DNA from 3 places in the Pseudomonas beijingensis genome. Region 3 is predicted to be linked to each of the others. Evidence: predicted binding sites of a transcription regulator. Region 3 holds the regulator's gene; each other region holds the start of a gene.
What was found. The regulator FliA, encoded in region 3, starts transcription of late flagellar genes. The targets are predictions, from matches to a motif close to CTAAAGTTTNNNNNNNNNNNGCCGNTAA.
Positions count from the first base shown of each region.

Region 1 (7,471 bases), 3.0 Mb from region 3:
GGTCTACCAATGGTGTTTGCCGTACCTCGGTTTTTTGACCGTTCTGGATCGCATCGATGCGCTTGAGCGCCTTATCCACAGCGCCCTTGTCCGCCAACAGGCTGTAATGGATCTGGAATTGCTTGTGCTCCTTCGGCCCGATCGTGGGCACCAGGCCCAGGGGGCGCTGATAGCGGCGGTTATAGGAAAAACTGGTGCCTGGCTCCAACCCGGTCACGTAGCCCTGGCCTTGGGTATCGGTGTTTTTCCACAGGGAGAATACGGGCAGCGTGCTGGTGTTGAAGCCTACCGATACCCCGAGGCTGCCGGCCTTGTTGTGCAGCACGGTGAGAGTGTCGCCCTTGGCGTCGGCGTAGGGCACGACGTTATAAACGGTTTCGTCGTAATCCTTGGTCGGGGCCCGGTAGGTTTGCCAATCGGGCAAGTCGCCCTTGGCCTTGTCGTTGAACGGCGAGACCTGCTTGACCGGGGCCGCGAAACGAGCGCCTTGCTCCAGGAAAGGCGTGCTGAAATTGCTGTGGTAGAGCGCTTGGTATTCCTTCGGGTAATCGCCGTTGTTGGTCAGCGTGTCGTTGAGCGCGAACGTCACGCTGCCGGGCTCGGTGACCAGTTCGGTTTGCACCGAGAAATCGACCTTCTTGAACGCCTGCTCCTTCAACTCGCCTTGCAGGGTGATGGCGTAGGGTGGTTTTTCATCGATGTGCAAGGTGACTTTGTTGGCGGGGATATTGGCGGCGCGACCATGCAGGGTCAGCAGCTCGCCGTTGTCCATGCCGGGATGGCCGACCCATTCGTAGCCGCAGCGGGTAACCAGCTCGTTGAAGCCTTCGAGCCAGCCCAACCCGCCTCGGCCGTTGAGCTCGATGAACGCCGGGTTGACCACTTCCTTGACGGGCGAATCCCAACCCATGCGCACATCACCGACCGACGCCTGCAGCACGTTCATGCCACGGGTCGGGACGACTGAAAGCTTCAGGGTGCCGTTGTCGATGTCGACCACGCTGACGCCTTCCTGCCGGCCGCCGTGCAGGGTGCGCATCGTCACGGAAAAGGGCTTGTCGGTCTTCACGCCGAGTTGCTGGCTGGTGATTTGCCAGGGTTGGGCGGCTTTATCGGTATCCAGCAGGACGTAATCCCAAGCCATCGCCTGGGAAGCAGCGCCCAGGGCGCCAAGGGTAACGAGGAGTTTGAGCGGAGTCATGGACGCGACCTTTTATTGGAGTTGTGCGGTTTTTATAGTCTTGAAGAAACGTTTCAGCAAGCTTAAAAACAGCAATAACCTTAAAAAAGCACGACTACACGATCGACAGCTTTTTGTGGGAGCGAGCTTGCTCGCGATGACGTCAGCTCGGACAACCCAGAACCCGTGGCGAGGGATTGGCTTGAGGTTCAGCGTTGAGCTGAGAGGACGGTGGTGAATGCTCGTGATGGCGGTGAGTCAGCTGGCAGGGGTGTGGCTGGAAAGCCGCCTTCGCGAGCAAGCTCGCTCCCACAGGGAATCTCTGGGAGCGGGCTTGTGACAGGAAGCCTCAGCGGAACCGATCAACCTCTTGGCGCAGGTCCTGGGCCAGTTTTTCCAGCTCCTTGGCAGTGAGGGCCAGGTTCGAGACCACTTGGCGCTGTTCACTGTTGGCCATGGCAATGCTCTGCAGGTTGCTGCTGAGCAGGGTTGCGGTGCTGCTTTGTTCCTGGGTGGCGGTGGTGATCGCCGCGAATTGCTGGCCAGCCGAGCGGCTCTGCTCGTCGATGCGCGCCAGGGCCGAGGCCACATTGGCGTTGCGCGACAGACCTTCCTGCATCAACAAATTGCCCTGCTCCATCGTGCTGATGGCATTGCCGGTTTCCTGCTGGATGCTGTTGATCATGCTGGAGATTTCGTCCGTGGCCTGGCGGGTGCGGGACGCCAGGCTGCGGACTTCATCGGCCACCACGGCGAAACCACGGCCCTGCTCGCCGGCGCGGGCAGCTTCAATGGCCGCGTTCAAGGCCAACAGGTTGGTCTGCTCGGCAATCGAGGTAATGACCCCCACGATGCCGCCGATTTCCTGGGACCGCTGGCCCAGGGTATTGATGACCGTGGCCGTGCTGTTCAGCGCGCCGGCGATTTGCTCCAGGGAGGACGACGCTTCATCCATCGAGGTCCGACCAATGCGGGTTTGCTGGGCGTTTTCCTGGGCCAGGCGCTCGGTGTTGCCCATGTTGTCGGCAATGTTCAAGGAGGTCGCACTGAACTCCTCCACGGCGCCAGCCATGCTGGTGATCTCGCCGGACTGCTGTTCCATGCCTTCGTACGCTCCGCTGGACAACCCGGACAGGGCCTGGGCGCGGCTGTTGACCTCCTGGGAGGCCTTGCGGATGTGCTCGACCATGGTCGACAGGGCCTGGCTCATCTGGTTGAAGGCACGGGCCAACTGACCGATTTCGTCATGGCTCGACACATTCAGGCGCACGCTCAGGTCGCCGGCGCCCAACGCCTCGGCCTGGCGCACCAGATCCCCCAGCGGTGCCAGTTTGCTGCGCAACAACCACATCGCCGAACCGACCGCCAACAGCATCGCCAGCAGGCTGCCGATGGCCAGTTGCATACCGACGCTCCAGGTCACGGCGCGGATCTCGGTTTTCGGCATGCTCGCCACCACCGCCCACGGCCCCCCCTCGAACGGTACGGCAACGCTGTAGAAATCTTCGGCGGTATCGGCCCAGAACGCGCCCTTGCCCGGCTTTTTGATCAAGCCGGTGATGGCCGCGGTAGCGTTGTCCAGCGCCTGCACGCCGGCGGGCGGCACCAGCCATTTGTTTTGTTCGTCCAGCAGCGCCAGGGAACCGGTCTGGCCGATGCGGAAGCGCTTGAGGTTTTCGAACTGCGCGTTCTGCGCGTCGGTGTAATCGAAGCCTACGTACAACACGGCAATGATCTTGCCGCTGCTGTCGCGTACAGGCGTGTACTGCGACATGTAGAAGCGCCCGAAAAGCAGGGCCCGACCAATGTAGCTCTGCCCACTGATCACCGGGCCGTAGGCCGGGCCGGCGCGGTCGAGCACGGTGCCGATGGCCCGTGTACCGTCCTGTTTACTGACCGAGGTACTGACGCGGATGAAATCGTCGCCGCTGCGCACGAAGACTGTGGCCACCCCGGCGGTCATCGCCTTGAACTCGTCCACTTCCTTGAAGTTGTTGTTCAACACTTCGCTGCCCAGGTTCAAGCCTGGAGTTTGTACGCCCGCCACCGTCACCGGCTGGTCCGGATGCACGCTCAGGCCCGCGCTGAAGCGCTTTTCGAACAGACCGGCCAAGCGCTGAGTGCTCTCGCGCAGGGTGCTGTGGAAGGTATTGAGCTGATCGGCCATCAGGCGCGCTTCGCTGGCCAAGTGCTCTTCACGGGTGGCAAGGTTGGCAGTGTCCAGCGAACGCAAGGCGAAGACGGTACTGCCGGAGATCACGATCGCCAGTATCACGGCGAGGGCAAGGCCTAGCTGTGAGGCGATTCGGGCGCGGGGTTGAGACATGACGGCTCCTGGCCGAGAGACCGGATCATCCTGATCACGTCGCACGCTCGGCATTTTATTCGGGTGAGGTGTGAGTAGACCCTTTCTGAACGAGGGTTCCATCTTCACGGATTCGGCGGCAACGCCAAATACTTGAGCGGTTTGGACGGATTAATGCCAAGTGGCTAGCACGCCAACTTCAACGTTTCAGCCCAGGCGCTGTACATCGGGCAGTTGCATGGCCTTGACCTCGCCTTGGAGGAAGTCGCTGAGCCGGCGCAAACGTTCACCTCCCGGCCGGGTTTTCGGCCAGACCAGGTAATAGTGCTCACCGCTGGCGACAGCCGTCGGCCAGGGCAGGCTCAAGCGTCCCTGGGCAACGTCCTCGGCCACCATCAACAAGTCGCCCATGGAAACCCCATAGCCACGCGCCGCAGCGATCATGCCCAGCTCCAGGGTATCGAACACCTGCCCCCCCTTGAGCGAGACCTTGTCGGACAGGCCCATGCGTTGCAGCCAGTTGCGCCAGTCCCGGCGATCCGGCGTCGGATGCAGCAGTTCAGCACTGGCCAACCGCGCCACATCCCAAGGCTGATCGTTCAACAGGTTCGGCGCACCCACCGGGATCAATTCCTCGGGGAACAGCAAACTGGCCTCCCAGTCCGCCGGAAAATGCCCGTTGCCCAGCAATACGGCGCAATCGAAGGGCTCGACGTTGAAGTCCACCGAATCGATGTCCATCCAGGCACTGGTCAGTTGCACCTCGTTGCCGGGCTGCAAATGCCGGAAGCGACTCAGGCGCGCCAACAACCAGCGCATGGTCAACGTGGAAGGCGCTTTCATGCGCAGGATGCCGTCTTCGCCATGCAAGGTGTGGCAGGCCCGCTCCAGCGCCATGAAGCCCTCCCGCACGCCCGGCAACAACAATCGCGCCGCCTCGGTCAATTGCAGGTTGCGGCCGCTGCGCTGGAACAGCCGGCAGGCAAAGTGATCCTCCAGCGTGCGAATGTGCCGGCTGACGGCGCTCTGGGTGATCGACAGTTCTTCGGCGGCCCGGGTGAACGAGCTGTAGCGCGCCGCGGCTTCGAATGCCCGCAACGCATAGAGAGGAGGAAGACGACGGGGCATCGCAAAAGCTCCATGGCGTGGTCTGCAAACCCTACCAGAAACCCGTCCAGCATGAGTTTTAATCATGCCAGCGATCTTTTTTATCCTTTTGTGCAATCCGCCGAGAGCGCCGAGAATCGTCGCTTTACTGCCTTGTTTAAACATGGAGCGTGATGATCATGCAGCATCCGGTGCGTACCGAACTCTGGGCCATCCTGCGGCTGGCGGGGCCGTTGATCGCCTCGCAGTTGGCGCACATGCTGATGGTGCTGACCGACACTGTGATGATGGCGCGCCTGAGCCCTGAAGCCCTCGCCGGTGGCGGGCTCGGGGCGGCCACCTATTCGTTCGTGTCGATCTTCTGCATCGGCGTGATCGCCGCGGTGGGCACCCTGGTCGCGATCCGCCAGGGCGCGGGCGATGTCGAAGGCGCCACCCGGCTGACCCAGGCCGGGCTTTGGCTGGCCTGGTTGATGGCGTTGATGGCCGGGTTGCTGCTGTGGAACCTCAAGCCCGTGCTGCTGATGTTCGGCCAGACCGAAACCAACGTGCTGTCCGCCGGACAGTTCCTGCTTGCGCTGCCGTTCGCCCTGCCCGGCTACCTGAGCTTCATGGCCCTGCGCGGCTTCACCAGCGCCATCGGCCGGGCCACGCCGGTCATGGTGATCAGCCTGGGCGGCACGGTGGCCAACTTCCTGCTCAACTACGCGCTCATTACCGGCATGTTCGGCCTGCCGAAACTCGGCTTGATGGGCATCGGCCTGGTCACGGCCATCGTCGCCAATTGCATGGCCCTGGCGCTGGCCTGGCACATCCATCGGCACCCGGCCTACCGTGCCTATCCGCTGCTTGATGGCCTGTCGCGGCCCAATCGCCAATACCTCAAGGAACTGTGGCGCCTGGGTCTGCCGATTGGCGGCACGTACGCAGTGGAAGTCGGGCTGTTCGCGTTCGCCGCGCTGTGCATGGGCACCATGGGCAGCACGCCGTTGGCGGCCCACCAGATCGCCCTGCAAATCGTCTCGGTGGCGTTCATGGTGCCGGCCGGGATGTCCTATGCCATCACCATGCGCATCGGCCAGCACTACGGCGCCGGGCAGCTGTTGATGGCGCGTCTGGCCGGTCGAGTCGGCATTGGTTTTGGCGCGGCCGCGATGCTAGCGTTTGCCATGGTGTTCTGGCTGTTGCCCCATCAATTGATCGGTTTGTTCCTGGACCACGACGACCCGGCGTTCCGCGATGTGATCAACCTGGCCGTGAGCCTGTTGGCGGTGGCGGCGTGGTTCGAGCTGTTCGACGGCACGCAAACCATCGCCATGGGCTGCATTCGCGGGCTCAAGGACGCCAAGACCACCTTCCTGGTGGGCCTGGGTTGCTATTGGCTGATCGGCGCACCGTCGGCCTGGTGGATGGCGTTCCACCTGAACTGGGGACCGACAGGTGTCTGGTGGGGCCTGGCTCTGGGGCTGGCCTGCGCGGCCGTGAGCCTGACCCTGGCGTTTGAATGGAAGATGAAGCGGATGATCAGGCGTGAACCCGGGCAGCAGGGCTTCGAGGTCGTTCAGACTGAATGATTTCCCTTGTGGGAGCGAGCTTGCTCGCGATGGCGATAGGCCTGTCACATCGACTTTGACTGACACACCGCTATCGCGAGCAAGCTCGCTCCCACAGGGTTTTGGGTCAGCTCATTTCCAGTATGGGCTGCTGATTGCCGTCAAATGTCAGGTACTCAACCAACTCTGGCAGCGGCAACGGCTTGCTGATCAGGAAACCCTGCACCTGGTCGCAACCAAAACCGCGTAGCAGGTCCAGTTGTTCCTGGGTTTCCACACCTTCGGCCACCACCTCCAGGTTGAGGTTGTGGGCCAGGTTGATCATGGCGTGCACCAGTTTGCGGTTCTCTTCGCGCTGCTCCATGCCGCCAACGAAGCTCTTGTCGATCTTGAGCAAGGCGATCGGCAGGCTATTGAGGTGCACGAATGAGGAGAACCCGGTGCCGAAGTCGTCCAGGGAGAAGCGCACCCCCAGGCGGCCCAGGGCATCCATGGTCTGCTTGACCAATTCGCTGCGGCGCATGACGGCAGTTTCGGTGAGTTCGAACTCCAGCCATTGCGCCTCGACACCTCGCTCGGCAATCAGCCGGCTCAAGGTCGGCAACAACTGGCTGTCCTGGAACTGCCGGAACGACAGGTTGACCGCCATGTGCAACGGCGCCAGCCCCCGTTCGCGCAGAGCCTGCATGTCCCGCAGCGCCCGGGAAATCACCCAGTAGCCCAGCGGCACGATCAGGCCGCTCTGTTCAGCCAGCGGCACGAACTCACTCGGTGGCAGCAAGCCGCGTTCACCATGACGCCAGCGCACCAGGGCTTCAAGGCCGACGATGTGGCCGCCATCGAGGTCCAGCCGCGGCTGGTAATGCAGCTCCAGCTCGTCGCGGCGCAGTGCCCGGCGCAGTTCGCTTTCCAGGTCGGCAAGGCTGCGGGCATTGCGATTGATACGTTCGTTGAAGATATGAAAGGTGCAGCCCTGGGTGCTCTTGGCCTGCTGCATGGCGATGTGGGCATGCCACATCAGCGGATCGGCGCCAGCCTGGGCGCGAGCATGGGCAACCCCCAGGCTGCAGCCGATCAGCAGGCTTTCGCCGTCCACCCAATAAGGCTCGGCCAATGCTTCGGTAATCCGCTCGGCCATCCACTCGGCCCGCTGCGGTGCGCGACGGGTGTCGATCAGCAAGGCGAATTCATCGCTGCCCAGCCGCGCCAATTGATCGCCGGCCTCGAGTGAACCCTTGAGCCGCGACACCACTTGCAAGATCAAGCGGTCGCCGGCCTGGTGGCCGAGGGCGTCGTTGGCGTGGCGAAAGTTGTCCAGGTCCAGGT
Region 1 is NZ_CP117425.1:6,213,605-6,221,075, forward strand. It holds gene PSH84_RS27750 (aldose 1-epimerase family protein) at 1-1,201, opposite strand, end outside; gene PSH84_RS27755 (methyl-accepting chemotaxis protein) at 1,530-3,506, opposite strand; gene PSH84_RS27760 (LysR substrate-binding domain-containing protein) at 3,693-4,613, opposite strand; gene PSH84_RS27765 (NorM family multidrug efflux MATE transporter) at 4,772-6,166, shown strand; gene PSH84_RS27770 (putative bifunctional diguanylate cyclase/phosphodiesterase) at 6,273-7,471, opposite strand, start outside.
Region 1: PSH84_RS27755 (methyl-accepting chemotaxis protein) is a predicted target of FliA. The motif match lies at 3,616-3,643, and genes of this name have one in related genera.

Region 2 (7,471 bases), 2.0 Mb from region 3:
GTATCGGGCCGCTGGTGGCCGGCGTGCTGATGAAGATGTTCGGCAGTCAGATGCTCTACGGCTTTTTCGCCTTCTTCGCCTTGGTACTGGTGTGGCGGATCCGGCCGAAAGCAGTGACCAACCTGCATCAGGTCGATGACGCGCCGCTGCATCACGTGGCAATGCCGGACAGTATGTCGAGTTCGCCTTTGGTGGCGTGCCTCGATCCGCGGGTGGACGAGCAAGTGGTCCAGGAGCAGATGCAGACGCCGATCAATCCGGAGGTGGAGCCCGAGCCCGCCACTGAGACCGCGGCGGAAGCTGAAGTGCAGGACCCTGAGCCCCCCAGCTTTACCCAGGCCAGGCCTTGAAACAGACATAAAAAAACGGGCAGTCACCGCAAGGGACTGCCCGTTTTTTTATGGCTCGACGATCAGAGGTCGTCTTTATCGAAGCGCCGCGCTTCGCGCTGGAGCTGGTAGACGAACCGCTCGACCTGCCGTTGCACCAGGCCACTGATGTTGTGGAAGCGTACGCCGGCGAACGTGGTGTTGATCCTTTCTTCGAAATGCAGGTAACGCAGCTCCACCGGGGCGATCATGTTGCCAAACGGCAGGGCCGCGATGAAGCGCTCGTACACCTGGCCCAATTGCAAACGTTCGGTGATATCGCCGTCGAAACGCAGCTTGCAACCGGTGGCGGAAATGTCCAGCAGCTTGCCGTCCACGGGGGACTTGAGCTTGTCGCCGCCCAGTTCAACGCTCACTAGTTGCGCCAGTTTCAGGGCGGCACGGAAGGCGTTGCGACGTTGGTGGTAGACCACTTCGTCGGGCAGGGCGCCGCGATAGCAACGACCGTCGCTGGACTCATCAATGGTCAGCGGACCCTTGCCATCCCAGGCGATGCGCACGCCGTCATGGAACCCCTCGACGCGAAACGGCTCGCCGGCCAGCAGGAAACGCTCGCCGTCCCGGGGAATCATTTCATCCAGGGCGATGGAATTGGTCTCGCGATCGACGTTGACCAGATAGCTCTGGAAGCGCTGGGTACGTTCATGGAAGGTGATGATCAGCGGGTCGTGGCTATCTTGCAGCATCCGCAGGTTGCCGGAGATTTCCAGGGGCGTGGTGAGGACCTTGGGGGGCTGCGGAGCATCATCCGCGTTTGAGGCATTGAACACGGTGGGTCAATCTCCAGGCAAAATACGACTACGAATAGCCAGCATTTTGCCAGCATGTATCGCGCGTTGATAGAGCGAAGGCATTGTTCGTTTCATGCCTGGCTGAGCGGGCGGTGCTTGACCATTCGGGCCGTCGAACCGCTAGCGTCATACAGCGTCGGGATCTCGCCACCGTTGAGAATACGCAACTGGTTGGCGGTGGCGGCCTGCTGCATCAGGATCGACTGGCCGTTGCGGGCGTTGGTCGCCTGGCATTGGGCGAGCAGGTCGTTGAGTACGTTGCTCTGGGACCGCAACTGGTCGCCGAGGGTCGACTGGGCAGCCAACTGCTCAAGGCCGTCATGACTGGCGGGCAGGTTGAGGCTGGCGAGGATCTCGCTGCGCTTGCGGCCATGCTGGTCGAGCAAGATGATCAGTGCCTGTTTTTGCGCCAGGATATTTTCCAGCAAAGGCATGTCACGACCGTGCAGGGCCACGGATTCGGCCTGCAATAGCTCCAGCAATTGTTGCGCTGGAACGAAGTCGTCGATGATCAGTTGCAATAAATGAGTGTCGTGCATGGCTGGCCTTGGGTCTTAGCGTCCAAAAGCCTCGCGCAGGCGGCGGCCTAGCGCTGGGCTTCGAAGTTGAGCAGTTTGCTGGCTACGCGGTTGCTGTCGACTTTGTAGCTGCCATCGGCGATGGCTGCTTTCAACTCGGCCACGCGGGCGTTGTCGACGACAGGTTGATCGCGCAGCTTGTCAGTGACCTTCTGCAACTGCTGAGCCTCATTGCTGAGGTGTACCGACTCCCCGTTGCTGACCTTTTCGGCAGGCGTGGACAGCGGCGCGGATTTGTCGGTTTCGACGGTTTCCTTGGTGGCGCTGGTACGCGTAGTGCCTGTCAGCGGTGAAGAGCTGTTTAAACGATTGAAATCGATGACCATGGTAAAAAACCTCTGGGTATTTGGACGCTTGCCATGTTTTCGGCCATCCCCAAAAAAACTTTAGGCTCATTTGTTCAATGAACGTGCGCACGTCTGCGCTTGCCTTTGCGTAAGGCACAGTCTAGGGAACACCGGGATCAAGCGCCAGCTTTCTACCTCCTCTATCGGGTCATTACATCGCCACTTCCACTTGGCCTGGAGCCATCACTTGCGCCTTGATGACGCGCTGGGAATTAAGGTTTTTTACCCGTATCTGCTCACGCATGCCGCCGTTGGACAGGGCCTCGCCGGGCATCCGCACGGCAAGAGAGCCGCTACGGGCGGTGATGACCACCTGGTCACCCTTGCGGACCACCTCGGCCTGTTCCAGGTGCACCAGCGTCACGACCTGATCGGCGACCATTGGTCGGACAAGTTTCTGCCCGATGGCTTGATCGACAGAGGTCAGGAAACCCTGGGTGATCTGGCTGATGTCCCGTTCGCGCAACATCACGTCCTGGGGCTCGACGATCCCGGCCCGCTTGAGTGGACGGGTGGTGGTGACGATTTCCCGGAACAGGCGCACTTGAGCGGGCACGAACACCGTCCAGGGCGCGGCACTGTCACAACGAACCTTCACCGTGACGCGGCCCAGGGGCCGGGCCGGGCTCTCCAGCGACGCAGTCAATTCCTTGTCACACATGGGCATGCGCAAGCGCGGGTCGAGCTGGTTGACTTCGATTTCGTAACGACCTTCGGTTTGACTGCTTGCCAGATAGTCTTCTACGGTGAATTCAAGAAAGCCCTGAGTGACGCCGATAAGGAGATCAGGCAAGGTAACCGGAGCCGCCGCAAGGGCAGGACTGCCCGAAGTGAACAGGCAGGCAGCCAGCAGTGCACCGAGCCAGTGGCGGCAATGAGTGGTCAGGCGTCGAGAAAATGTCGTTTGTGCGTTCATGCCGGTTCAATAGCAAGCCCCGTGCCGTTTAGTGATGAATGCGCGTCGGACACATTAGCGTTAGGTAGGAGTCAGGGCATGGCGGGAGTAATGGATTCGGTAAACCAGCGCACTCAGCTGGTCGGTCAGAATCGCCTGGAGCTGTTGTTGTTCCGTCTCGACGGCCAACAAATGTACGGGATCAACGTATTCAAGGTTCGCGAGGTGCTGCAATGCCCCAAGCTGACCCTGATGCCCAAGTCCAGCCCCGTCGTGTGCGGTGTGGCCAATATCCGCGGTGCGACCATTCCGATTCTCGACCTGGCGATGGCGACCGGCTCCGGTCGGTTGCTGGACCAGAGCAATCCGTTTGTGATCATCACCGAGTACAACACCAAGACCCAGGGGTTCCTGGTGCGCTCGGTGGAGCGCATCGTCAACATGAACTGGGAAGAGATCCATCCACCGCCCAAGGGCACCGGCCGCGATCACTACCTGACGGCGGTGACCCGGGTCGATAACCAGTTGGTGGAAATCATCGACGTGGAGAAAATCCTCGCCGAAGTGGCGCCCACGCCGGAAGCGATTTCCGTGGGGGTGGTGGATGCCGAGACCCAGCACAAGGCGATTTCGCTGCGAGTGTTGACCGTCGATGATTCTTCGGTGGCCCGCAAGCAGGTGACCCGTTGCCTGCAAACGGTCGGCGTCGAGGTGGTGGCGTTGAACGACGGGCGACAGGCGCTGGATTACCTGCGCAAGCTGGTCGACGAGGGCAAGAAGCCTGAGGAAGAATTCCTGATGATGATCTCCGACATTGAGATGCCGGAAATGGACGGCTACACCCTGACCTCGGAAATCCGCAGCGATCCGCGCATGCAAAAGCTGCACATCATCTTGCATACTTCGTTGTCTGGTGTTTTCAACCAGGCGATGGTCAAGAAGGTCGGTGCCGACGATTTCCTGGCAAAATTCCGCCCCGATGACCTGGCGTCCCGGGTCGTCGAACGGATCAAAGCAGCAGAATAAAGTAGAAGGTCGGGCGCGTTGTGCGCCCGGCAAGTCAACACGATGAAAGAGGCGGTATCTTGTCTACGGGTAATTTGGATTTCGAACAGTTCCGGGTCTTCCTGGAAAAAGCCTGTGGCATCTTGCTTGGTGAAAACAAGCAATACCTGGTGTCGAGCCGTCTCAATAAGTTGATGGAGCAACAGGGCCTCAAGTCATTGGGCGAGCTGGTGCAGCGTATCCAGACCCAGCCGCGCAGTGGCTTGCGCGAGATGGTGGTGGATGCCATGACTACCAACGAAACCCTATGGTTTCGTGACACCTATCCGTTCGAGGTGCTGAAGAACAAAGTGCTGCCGGCCGCCATCAAGGCCAGCCCGGGCCAGCGCCTACGGATCTGGTCGGCGGCCTGTTCGTCGGGGCAGGAACCCTATTCGCTGTCGATGTCCATCGATGAGTTCGAACGCTCCAACCTCGGCCAGTTGAAAGGCGGCGTGCAGATCGTCGCCACCGACCTGTCCGGGACCATGCTCAATAACTGCAAGACCGGCGAGTACGACAGCCTGGCCATCGGCCGTGGCTTGTCGCCGGACCGCCTGCAACGCTACTTCGACCCCAAAGGGCCGGGCAAATGGGTGGTCAAGGCGCCGATCAAGAGCCGGGTGGAGTTCCGCTCGTTCAACCTGCTGGACAGCTACGCCAGCCTGGGCAAGTTCGACATCGTGTTTTGCCGTAACGTGCTGATCTACTTCTCCGCCGAAGTGAAGAAGGACATCCTGCTGCGCATCCACGGCACGCTCAAGCCGGGCGGCTACCTGTTCCTCGGCGCCTCCGAGGCGTTGAACGGTTTGCCGGATCATTACCAGATGGTCCAGTGCAGCCCGGGGATCATCTACCAGGCGAAGTGATTGGCTTGGGTTGTCAAAAAAAGCGGGAGTCCCCACGGGGCTCCCGTTTTTTTGCCTGCCAGTTTTTTCCAGTACACCACAGCCTCCTGTGGGAGCGAGCTTGCTCGCGATAGGCAGACGATTCAATTTTGACTGACACACCGCCATCGCGAGCAAGCTCGCTCCCACATTTGATCTTCATTGCCTGGGTGAAAGCGGCAGAAAAGCGGCAGCCGGCGGAAACCGATTGCCGCTTTTCTGGCATTGCCGCCTTGCCGGTGCCCGCAAAGCCCCGGTTTATGGGGTTTTTGAAAGTGGCACGACGCTTGCTTTAGCCGTCGTACGTACATTCTGGTCACCCAAAGGTTTCCGACATGAGCATCAGCTTCGATAAAGCGCTCGGTATCCACGAAAAGGCCCTGGGCTTCCGCGCCCAACGTGCCGAAGTCCTGGCCAACAACATCGCCAACGCCGATACCCCGAACTACAAGGCTCGGGATCTGGACTTCTCCAAAGTGCTCGCCGAGCAGAACGAGAAAGCCAAGAACGGCCATTTCGCCTTGAACATGACCAACAGTCGTCATATCGAAGCCGAAGGCTTGGGCAATGGCGATGAGTCGCTGATGTATCGCACGCCGATGCAGCCTTCGATCGACCAGAACACCGTGGACGCTCAACTGGAACAGTCCAACTACGCGGAAAACTCCGTGAACTTCCAGGCCAGCTTCACCCTGCTCAACAGCAAATTCAAAGGGCTGGTATCGGCCCTGCGCGGAGAGTAAGCCATGTCGATTGCGAGCGTATTCAACATCGCCGGCAGTGCCATGAGTGCCCAGACCACTCGCCTGAACACCGTCGCCAGTAACATCGCCAACGCCGAGACCGTTTCGTCGAGCATCGACCAGACCTACCGCGCTCGCCACCCGGTATTCGCCACCATGTTCCAGGGCGGCCAGTCCGGCGGCAGCGACTCGCTGTTCCAGGACCAGGAAGCGGCCGGGCAGGGCGTACAGGTGCTTGGCGTGGTCGAAGACCAGAGCAACCTTGAAGCACGTTATGAGCCAAACCATCCGGCCGCGGACGCCAAGGGTTATGTCTACTACCCGAACGTCAACGTCGTCGAAGAAATGGCCGACATGATTTCCGCCAGTCGTTCGTTCCAGACCAACGCCGAAATGATGAACACCGCCAAAGCCATGATGCAGAAGGTCCTGACCCTCGGTCAGTGATAAGGGGCGAGTCACATGAGCGTTACCAACACTACCAGCGGTTTGAGTCTCAACGAGATTCTGGCCAACTCCTCGGTCAAGACCAACACCACCACCGATACCCTGGGTACGGTGACGGGCATGGCGACCGGCAAGAAGGAGTTGGGCAAGGATGCGTTCCTGCAGTTGCTCGTGACCCAGCTGAAAAACCAGAACCCGCTGGAGCCACAGGATAACGGCGAGTTCGTTGCCCAGTTGGCGCAGTTCAGCAGCCTGGAAGGCATCACCACCCTCAACCAGACGGTGAGCGGCATTGCCGGCAACTACAACTCGTCCCAGGCCTTGCAGGCCTCGTCACTGGTGGGTCGCTCGGTCATTGCCCCAGGTGACAAGGCTGTGGTCGATACCTCCAAGAGCCTCAACGGCACGGTGGTGGTGCCGACATCGGTGTCCTCTGTTGCCGTCAAGATCGTGGACAAGGACGGCAAGACCGTTCGCACCATCGACCTGGGCAGCCAGAAGGCCGGCAACTCCGCCTTCATCTGGGATGGCAAGAACGACGCGGGCGCGGTCGTTGAATCGGGCACCTACACCTTCGCCGCTTCGACCACCATCGACGGCAAGGCCACGTCGCTGATCACTAACCTGCCGGCCACGGTCAGCAGCGTGACGATCAGCCAGACGGGCGGTGAGCTGATGCTCAACCTGGCCGGGCTGGGCAGCATTGCCCTGTCCAAAGTACAAACTATTGGTATGTAGAGCCGACTAACCGGCAAAAGGAGTCAACATGTCTTTTAACATCGGCCTTAGCGGTCTCTATGCAGCCAACAAACAGCTGGACGTGACCGGCAACAACATCGCCAACGTGGCGACCACCGGTTTCAAATCGTCCCGCGCGGAATTCGAAGACGTCTATTCGGCTACCAAGCTGGGCTCGGGCAGCAAGACCGTCGGCAACGGCGTGCGCCTGGCCAACGTTTCCCAGCAGTTCGGCCAGGGTGACGTGAACAACACCGGCAACGTGCTGGACATGGGCATCCAGGGCCAGGGCTTCTTTGTCCTGAGCAACGACGGCTCCCTGAGCTACACCCGTGCCGGTACCTTCAAGACCGACAAGGAAGGCTTCATCACCAACAGTGATGGCACGGCCCGCCTGCAAGGCTATGGCGTGGATGCCAACGGCAAGATCCAGAACGGTATCCTGACCGACCTGCGCATCGACACCTCGAACCTGCCGCCGCAAGCCACCAGCCTGGTTTCGTCGACCATCAACCTGAACTCGACGGCGACGCCGATCACTGTGGCGTTCAATCCGGCCGACACGGCCACGTTCACCAAGCAGTTCACTACTCCGGTCTATGACACCCAGGG
Region 2 is NZ_CP117425.1:727,148-734,618, forward strand. It holds gene PSH84_RS03365 (MFS transporter) at 1-350, shown strand, start outside; gene PSH84_RS03370 (flagellar brake protein) at 413-1,159, opposite strand; gene PSH84_RS03375 (flagella synthesis protein FlgN) at 1,252-1,719, opposite strand; gene flgM (flagellar biosynthesis anti-sigma factor FlgM) at 1,767-2,084, opposite strand; gene flgA (flagellar basal body P-ring formation chaperone FlgA) at 2,257-3,021, opposite strand; gene PSH84_RS03390 (chemotaxis protein CheV) at 3,100-4,026, shown strand; gene cheR (protein-glutamate O-methyltransferase CheR) at 4,086-4,913, shown strand; gene flgB (flagellar basal body rod protein FlgB) at 5,267-5,674, shown strand; gene flgC (flagellar basal body rod protein FlgC) at 5,678-6,121, shown strand; gene flgD (flagellar hook assembly protein FlgD) at 6,137-6,859, shown strand; gene flgE (flagellar hook protein FlgE) at 6,888-7,471, shown strand, end outside.
Region 2: flgM (flagellar biosynthesis anti-sigma factor FlgM) is a predicted target of FliA. The motif match lies at 2,121-2,148, and genes of this name have one in related genera.

Region 3 (7,471 bases):
CATCACCGCCAAGGATCCGGCTTTCGGCCTGGAAGCGGTGTGGATCGAAATCAGCCAGCGGGCCCAGGCCCAGTCCCTCGGTTATACCGTGGTGGACGCCAGTACCGTGGTGGCGACCCACTTGAACCAGATCCTGTACAAGCACTCCAGTGAGCTGATTGGCCACGAAGAAGTCCAGCAACTCCTGCAAGTACTGGCCAAAGGCTCGCCGAAGCTGGCCGAAGAGCTGGTGCCAGGCGTGGTTTCCTTGTCGCAGTTGCTCAAGGTGCTGCAGGCGCTGCTGGCCGAACAAGTGCCCGTGCGCGACATACGCAGTATCGCCGAGGCCATCGCCAACAACGCCGCCAAGAGTCAAGATACCGCCGCCTTGGTGGCTGCGGTTCGGGTCGGCGTGTCCCGCGCAATCGTCCAAAGCATTGTAGGCACTGAGTCTGAGCTGCCTGTGATCACCTTGGAGCCAAGGTTGGAACAGATATTGCTCAATAGTCTGCAGAAGGCAGGACAAGGCTCGGAAGAGGGTGTCCTGCTGGAGCCAAGCATGGCCGAGAAGCTGCAGCGTTCGCTGATCGAAGCAGCCCAGCGGCAAGAGATGCAAGGCCAACCGGTGATCCTGCTGGTGGCCGGTCCGATTCGCGCGATGCTCTCGCGATTCGGGCGCCTCGCGGTCCCGGGGCTGCATGTGCTGGCGTACCAGGAAATACCGGACAACAAGCAAGTGACCATCGTTGCGACAGTAGGGCCCAACGGCTGAGGTAGTGGTTTATGCAAGTGAAGCGTTTTTTCGCCGCCGACATGCGTCAGGCCATGAAACTGGTTCGTGACGAGCTGGGCGCTGAAGCAGCCATCATTGGCAACCGTCGTATCGCCGGCGGTGTCGAGCTGACGGCGGCCCTGGATTACAAACTGTCTGCGCTGGCCCCGCGGGTTCCGAACATGGAGCTCGAAGATGAGCTGCGCAAGACCCAATCGCGCATCGCCAGCGCCCAGGCCGAACTGAGCCTGCGCAGCAGCGAAGGCGAGGGTGCCGCGGGCACCAATCGTCAATTGTTCGCCGGTCAGCCGCTGACCGCCGGCCTGCCCTTGACCGCCGCCGAACCGCTAATGGAGCAGGCCCAGGCCGAACCGCGTCGTCCGGAACCGGCTCCCGCCGCGCCTGCCCGCGGGGTCGATCCGCGCGCCCTGGACTCGATGCGCTTTGAACTCAACAGCCTGCGCGAGCTGATGGAAGTCCAGCTCGGCTCCCTGGCCTGGAACCAGCTGCAAGGCAGCCGTCCGGCCCAGGCCAACCTGTGGCGTCGCCTGCAACGCATCGGCCTGTCCGGCCCGTTGTCCCGGGACCTGCTGGCGCTGATCAATGGTATCGAAGAACCGCGCCAGGCTTGGCGCATGTTGCTGGCGCACCTGGCGCGGATGATCTCCACGCCGGAAGTCGAGCCACTGGAAGAGGGCGGAGTGATTGCCATGGTCGGTCCTGCCGGCATGGGCAAGACCACCACCCTGGCCAAGCTCGCCGCCCGTTATGTACTCAAGTACGGCGCCCAGAGCATCGCCCTGGTGAGCATGGACAGTTTCCGCATCGGTGCCCAGGAACAACTCAAGACCCTGGGCCGGATCCTCAATGTGTCGGTGACCCATGTGGATCCGGGCCAATCCCTGGCCCAGGCGCTGGAGCCGTTGCTGCGCAAACGCGTTGTGCTGATCGATACCGCGGGCCTGCAAGCCAGCGATCCAGCCCTGCGCATGCAGCTCGAAAGCCTGGCCGGACGCGGTATCAAGTCAAAAAATTATCTCGTGTTGGCAACCACCAGCCAGAAACAGGTTCTAACCGCCGCATACCACAGCTACAAACGCTGCGGACTGGCCGGCTGCATCCTGACTAAGCTGGACGAAACGGCAAGCCTGGGCGAGGTGTTGAGCCTGGCGATCGGTCATGAACTGCCGGTGGCCTACCTGACCGATGGGCCGCGGATCCCGGATGATTTGCATCTGCCGCGCCGTCATCAACTGGTCAGTCGTGCCGTGAGTGTGCAAATGCAGGAAGAACCCAGCGAAGAAGCCATGGCTGACATGTTCGCTGACATCTACCACAGCCCGAGCAAGCAGGTCGGCTGAGGTAATCATGAATATTTTTTGTACCTACATCGATGGTCTGCCATGCATTGTTCCTTATGCGAACGCGCAGCCAGTAATGTGGCCTCCGTCTAAGAAGACAAGGTAAAGAACGAACATGGGCAGCATGCATCCCGTACAGGTGATCGCGGTGACCGGCGGCAAAGGTGGCGTCGGGAAGACTAACGTGTCAGTGAACTTGTCCCTGGCTCTGGCAGAGCTTGGCCGACGGGTCATGCTGCTGGACGCCGACCTGGGCCTGGCGAACGTCGACGTGCTGCTGGGGCTTACCCCCAAACGCACCCTGGCGGACGTGATCGAAGGCCGCTGCGAACTGCGCGACGTGCTGTTGCAGGGGCCAGGCGGGATTCGTATCGTGCCGGCTGCCTCCGGCACCCAGAGCATGGTTCACCTGACCCCAGCCCAACACGCGGGCCTGATCCAGGCTTTCAGCGACATCGGCGACAACCTCGATGTGCTGGTGATCGATACCGCGGCCGGCATTGGCGACTCGGTCGTCAGTTTCGTGCGCGCCGCCCAGGAAGTGCTGCTGGTGGTCTGCGACGAACCGACGTCCATCACCGACGCCTACGCCCTGATCAAACTGCTGAACCGCGACTATGGCATGAACCGCTTCCGCGTCCTGGCCAACATGGCCCAGAGCCCGCAGGAAGGACGCAACCTGTTCGCCAAGTTGACCAAGGTCACCGATCGCTTCCTGGACGTCGCCCTGCAATACGTCGGCGCGGTGCCTTACGACGAAAGCGTGCGCAAGGCCGTCCAGAAGCAACGTGCCGTCTATGAAGCCTTTCCACGTTCCAAATGCGCGCTGGCGTTCAAGGCGATCGCCCAGAAGGTCGATACCTGGCCATTGCCGGCCAATCCTCGCGGGCATCTGGAGTTTTTCGTCGAACGTCTTGTGCAACAAACAGCAGGGCCCGTGCTATGACAGCCAGCGGTTACAACCATCTCTACAAAAAATCGGCACGGGACGCCCAATACGAATTGATCGAGCGTTATGCGCCACTGGTCAAGCGTATCGCCTACCACTTGCTGGCGCGGTTGCCGGCCAGTGTCCAGGTCGAGGACTTGATCCAGGCCGGCATGATCGGCCTGCTTGAAGTGTCGAACAAATACGACGCCAGCAAAGGCGCCAGTTTCGAGACCTATGCCGGTATTCGCATTCGCGGGGCGATGCTCGATGAAGTCCGCAAGGGCGATTGGGCGCCGCGTTCGGTGCACCGCAATACCCGCATGGTCAGTGACGCGATTCGGGCAATTGAAGCGAAAACCGGGCGTGACGCTAAAGATCACGAAGTTGCTGCCGAACTCCAGTTAAGTCTCGATGATTATTACGGGATTTTGAACGATACCTTGGGCAGCCGCCTGTTCAGTTTCGACGACCTGCTGCAGGACGGCGAACACGAAGGGCTGCACGAGGATGGCGCGAGTGCTCACATGGAGCCATCGCGTGACCTGGAAGATGAACGTTTCCAGAGCGCGCTGGCGGATGCGATTGCCAATTTGCCGGAGCGTGAGCGACTGGTCTTGGCGCTGTACTACGACGAAGAGCTGAACCTCAAGGAAATCGGTGAGGTCCTGGGGGTCAGCGAATCGCGGGTCAGCCAGTTACACAGCCAGTGCGCGGCCCGTTTGCGGGGGCGTTTGGGGGAGTGGCGAGCGCGTTGACAGGCAGTGTGGGGACACTGCGACGAGGCTGGCCTGGCAGGTACTGCGCCAGTCTCCATCCGTTGTGCTCCGGACCGTTGTCGAGTGTTGTGCCGGATTGATTGAAATGGCGCGTCCAGGTGCTGGGCGCGTTTAAGACTGCTTGGAGGTCGAATTGGACAAGAACATGAAAATCCTCATCGTTGATGACTTCTCAACGATGCGGCGGATCATAAAAAACCTGTTGCGTGACCTTGGGTTCACCAACACGGTCGAGGCGGATGATGGCGTCACAGCCATTCCGGTCCTCAACAGCGGGAGCATCGACTTTCTGGTGACTGACTGGAACATGCCCGGCATGACCGGTATCGACTTGTTGCGCCATGTGCGCGCCGACGAAAAGCTCAAGCATCTTCCGGTGCTGATGGTCACTGCCGAAGCCAAGCGCGAGCAGATCATCGAAGCGGCCCAGGCCGGTGTAAACGGCTATGTGGTCAAACCCTTCACGGCCCAGGCGTTGAAAGAGAAGATCGAAAAAATCTTCGAACGCATCGGTTAACTGCGCCACGGGGGAGCTATGGACAACGAATCTTCAATGGGCGATTTCGAATCGACCCTGAAAAAACATGCCCGCGAACTGGTCGACAGCCTTGAAAAAGGTCGCTTTGGCGATGCGGTTCAAATGATCCATGAGCTCAACCAGACCCGTGACCGCGGTCTGTATCAGGAAGTGGGCAAGCTCACGCGTGAACTGCACAGCGCGATTGTCAATTTCCAGATCGACCCGCACATGCCGCAGGCCGAGGAAGTCTCGCAGATCACCGACGCCACCGAGCGCCTGGGGTATGTGGTCAAGCTGACCGAGGCCGCGGCGAACCGCACCATGGACCTGGTGGAAAGTGCAACGCCGCTGGTCAACGGCCTGAGTGAAGAAGCCCAGGCCTTGAGCACCGACTGGGGCCGGTTCATGCGTCGCGAAGTCGGTGCTGAAGAGTTTCGGGAGCTGGCCCGTCGGGTCGACGGTTTCCTGGCGCGCAGCAGCACCGAGAACCGCGCCGTGGCAAGCAACCTCAACGACATTCTGCTGGCCCAGGACTATCAAGACCTGACCGGCCAGGTGATCAAGCGTGTGACCCAATTGGTCACCGAAGTGGAAAGCAACCTGCTCAAACTGGTGTTGATGGCCAGCCAGGTCGACCGCTTTGCAGGCATCGAACACGACCGTGAAGCGATGCTTGCTGAAAAAGATCCACAAAAACATCTCTCTCAGGGTGAAGGTCCGCAAATTCATGCCGATAAAAGAGAAGACGTTATGTCCGGTCAGGACGATGTGGACGATTTGCTGTCCAGCCTTGGATTCTGAGTTTTAGCCCTGTTTTAGGAGCAGCCATTAATGAGCTTCGGCGCCGATGAAGAGATCCTTCAGGATTTCCTGGTTGAGGCCGGCGAGATTCTAGAGCAACTGTCCGAACAGCTGGTCGAGCTGGAAAGCCGACCTGATGATGCGGATCTGCTCAATGCAATTTTTCGCGGTTTCCACACTGTAAAAGGAGGCGCCGGCTTCCTCCAGCTCAACGAGCTGGTGGAGTGCTGCCACATTGCCGAAAACGTGTTCGATATCCTGCGCAAGGGTGAGCGCCGCGTGGATTCGGAACTGATGGACGTGGTGCTCGAAGCGCTGGATGCGGTCAACAGCATGTTCAGTGAAGTGCGTGAGCGCTCGCCGATCACGGCTGCCACCCCCGAGCTGCTTGCCGCGCTATCGCGCCTGGCCGAGCCGCAATCGGCTGACGAAGCGGCGCCGATTGTCGAGGCGGTGGTTGAAGAGCCGGTCGCCGAAGAATCGGGCGACATCACCGATAACGAATTCGAACAGCTGCTGGACTCCCTGAATACCGTCAAGGCCCAGGCCGAGGCACCAGCCGCTCCGGCTGCACCTGCTGCGCAAGCCGCCGGTGGGGCGGCCAGCGATGAAATCACCGATGCCGAGTTCGAGTCGCTGCTCGACCAGCTTCACGGCAAGGGTCAGTTCGCGCCGGATGCGGTCGTTCCGCCGACGGCCCCGGCCGCCCCGAAAGCGGCGGGCGACAGCTCGGACATCACCGATGATGAATTCGAAGCCTTGCTCGACCAGTTGCATGGCAAGGGCACCTTTGCCGTTGACGCGCTGGATTCGGCCATCGCTTCGGCACCGACGCCGGCCAAGCCCGCCGCCGCTGCCGCGGGTAGCGACCTGATCAGCGACCAGGAATTCGAATCGCTGCTCGATGAGCTGCATGGCAAGGGTAAGTTCAGCGAAGTCGGTACGGCTGCCGCTGCGCCTGCTGCCGCTACCGTTGCGCCAGCGGCCAAGGCTGCGCCCAAACCCGCTGCCAAGGCACCGGAGCCCAAGGCCGAGCCCGCCAAGCCTGCCGCTGCCGCTGCTGCCCCGGCACCCGCCCGTGCTCCGGCGGCGGCGCCAGCGGAAAAACCAGCCAGCGAAGCCGAGACCACCGTTCGAGTCGACACCGCACGCCTGGACGAGATCATGAACATGGTCGGCGAATTGGTGCTGGTGCGTAACCGACTGGTGCGCCTGGGCCTCAACAGCCAGGACGAAGCCATGTCCAAAGCCGTGTCGAACCTCGACGTGGTCACGGCAGACCTGCAGACCGCGGTCATGAAGACCCGCATGCAGCCGATCAAGAAAGTCTTCGGGCGCTTCCCGCGCCTGGTTCGCGATCTGGCTCGCCAGCTCAAGAAAGAAATCAACCTGGAACTGGTGGGTGAAGAGACCGACCTCGACAAGAACCTTGTCGAAGCCCTGGCCGACCCGCTGGTCCACTTGGTGCGCAACGCGGTCGACCACGGCATCGAGTCGCCGGAAGAGCGCGAAGCCTCGGGCAAGGTCCGCAGCGGCAAGGTGATCCTGGCCGCCGAGCAGGAGGGCGACCACATCCTGCTGTCGATCTCCGACGACGGCAAAGGCATGGACCCGAATGTACTGCGTGCCATCGCGGTGAAACGCGGTGTGATGGACAAGGATGCGGCTGACCGTCTGAGCGAATCCGAGTGCTACAACCTGATCTTCGCCCCGGGGTTCTCGACCAAAACCGAGATTTCCGACGTGTCGGGCCGTGGTGTGGGCATGGATGTGGTGAAAACCAAGATTTCCCAGCTCAACGGCTCGATCAATATCTACTCGACCAAGGGCCTGGGCTCGAAGATCGTCATCAAGGTTCCGTTGACCCTGGCGATCATGCCGACCCTGATGGTGATGCTGGGCAACCAGGCCTTCGCCTTCCCGCTGGTCAACGTCAACGAGATCTTCCACCTCGACCTGTCGCGCACCAACGTGGTGGACGGCCAGGAAGTGGTGATCGTACGGGACAAGGCATTGCCGCTGTTCTACCTCAAGCGCTGGCTGGTCAGCTCCGCGGCTCATGTGGAGCAGGGCGAAGGCCATGTGGTGATCCTTTCGGTGGGCACCCAGCGGATCGGCTTCGTCGTCGACCAGTTGGTGGGCCAGGAAGAAGTGGTCATCAAGCCGTTGGGCAAGATGCTCCAGGGCACACCGGGCATGTCCGGCGCCACCATCACCGGCGACGGCCGCATCGCGTTGATTCTCGATGTGCCAAGCATGCTCAAGCGTTACGCCGCCCGGCGTATTTGATTCTGGAGGGGCGTGGCCCAGGGCCGCGCCTCGTCTAACGGA
Region 3 is NZ_CP117425.1:2,774,104-2,781,574, forward strand. It holds gene flhA (flagellar biosynthesis protein FlhA) at 1-751, shown strand, start outside; gene flhF (flagellar biosynthesis GTPase FlhF) at 763-2,112, shown strand; gene fleN (flagellar synthesis regulator FleN) at 2,228-3,058, shown strand; gene fliA (RNA polymerase sigma factor FliA) at 3,055-3,798, shown strand; gene PSH84_RS12605 (chemotaxis response regulator CheY) at 3,965-4,336, shown strand; gene PSH84_RS12610 (protein phosphatase CheZ) at 4,355-5,140, shown strand; gene PSH84_RS12615 (chemotaxis protein CheA) at 5,171-7,429, shown strand.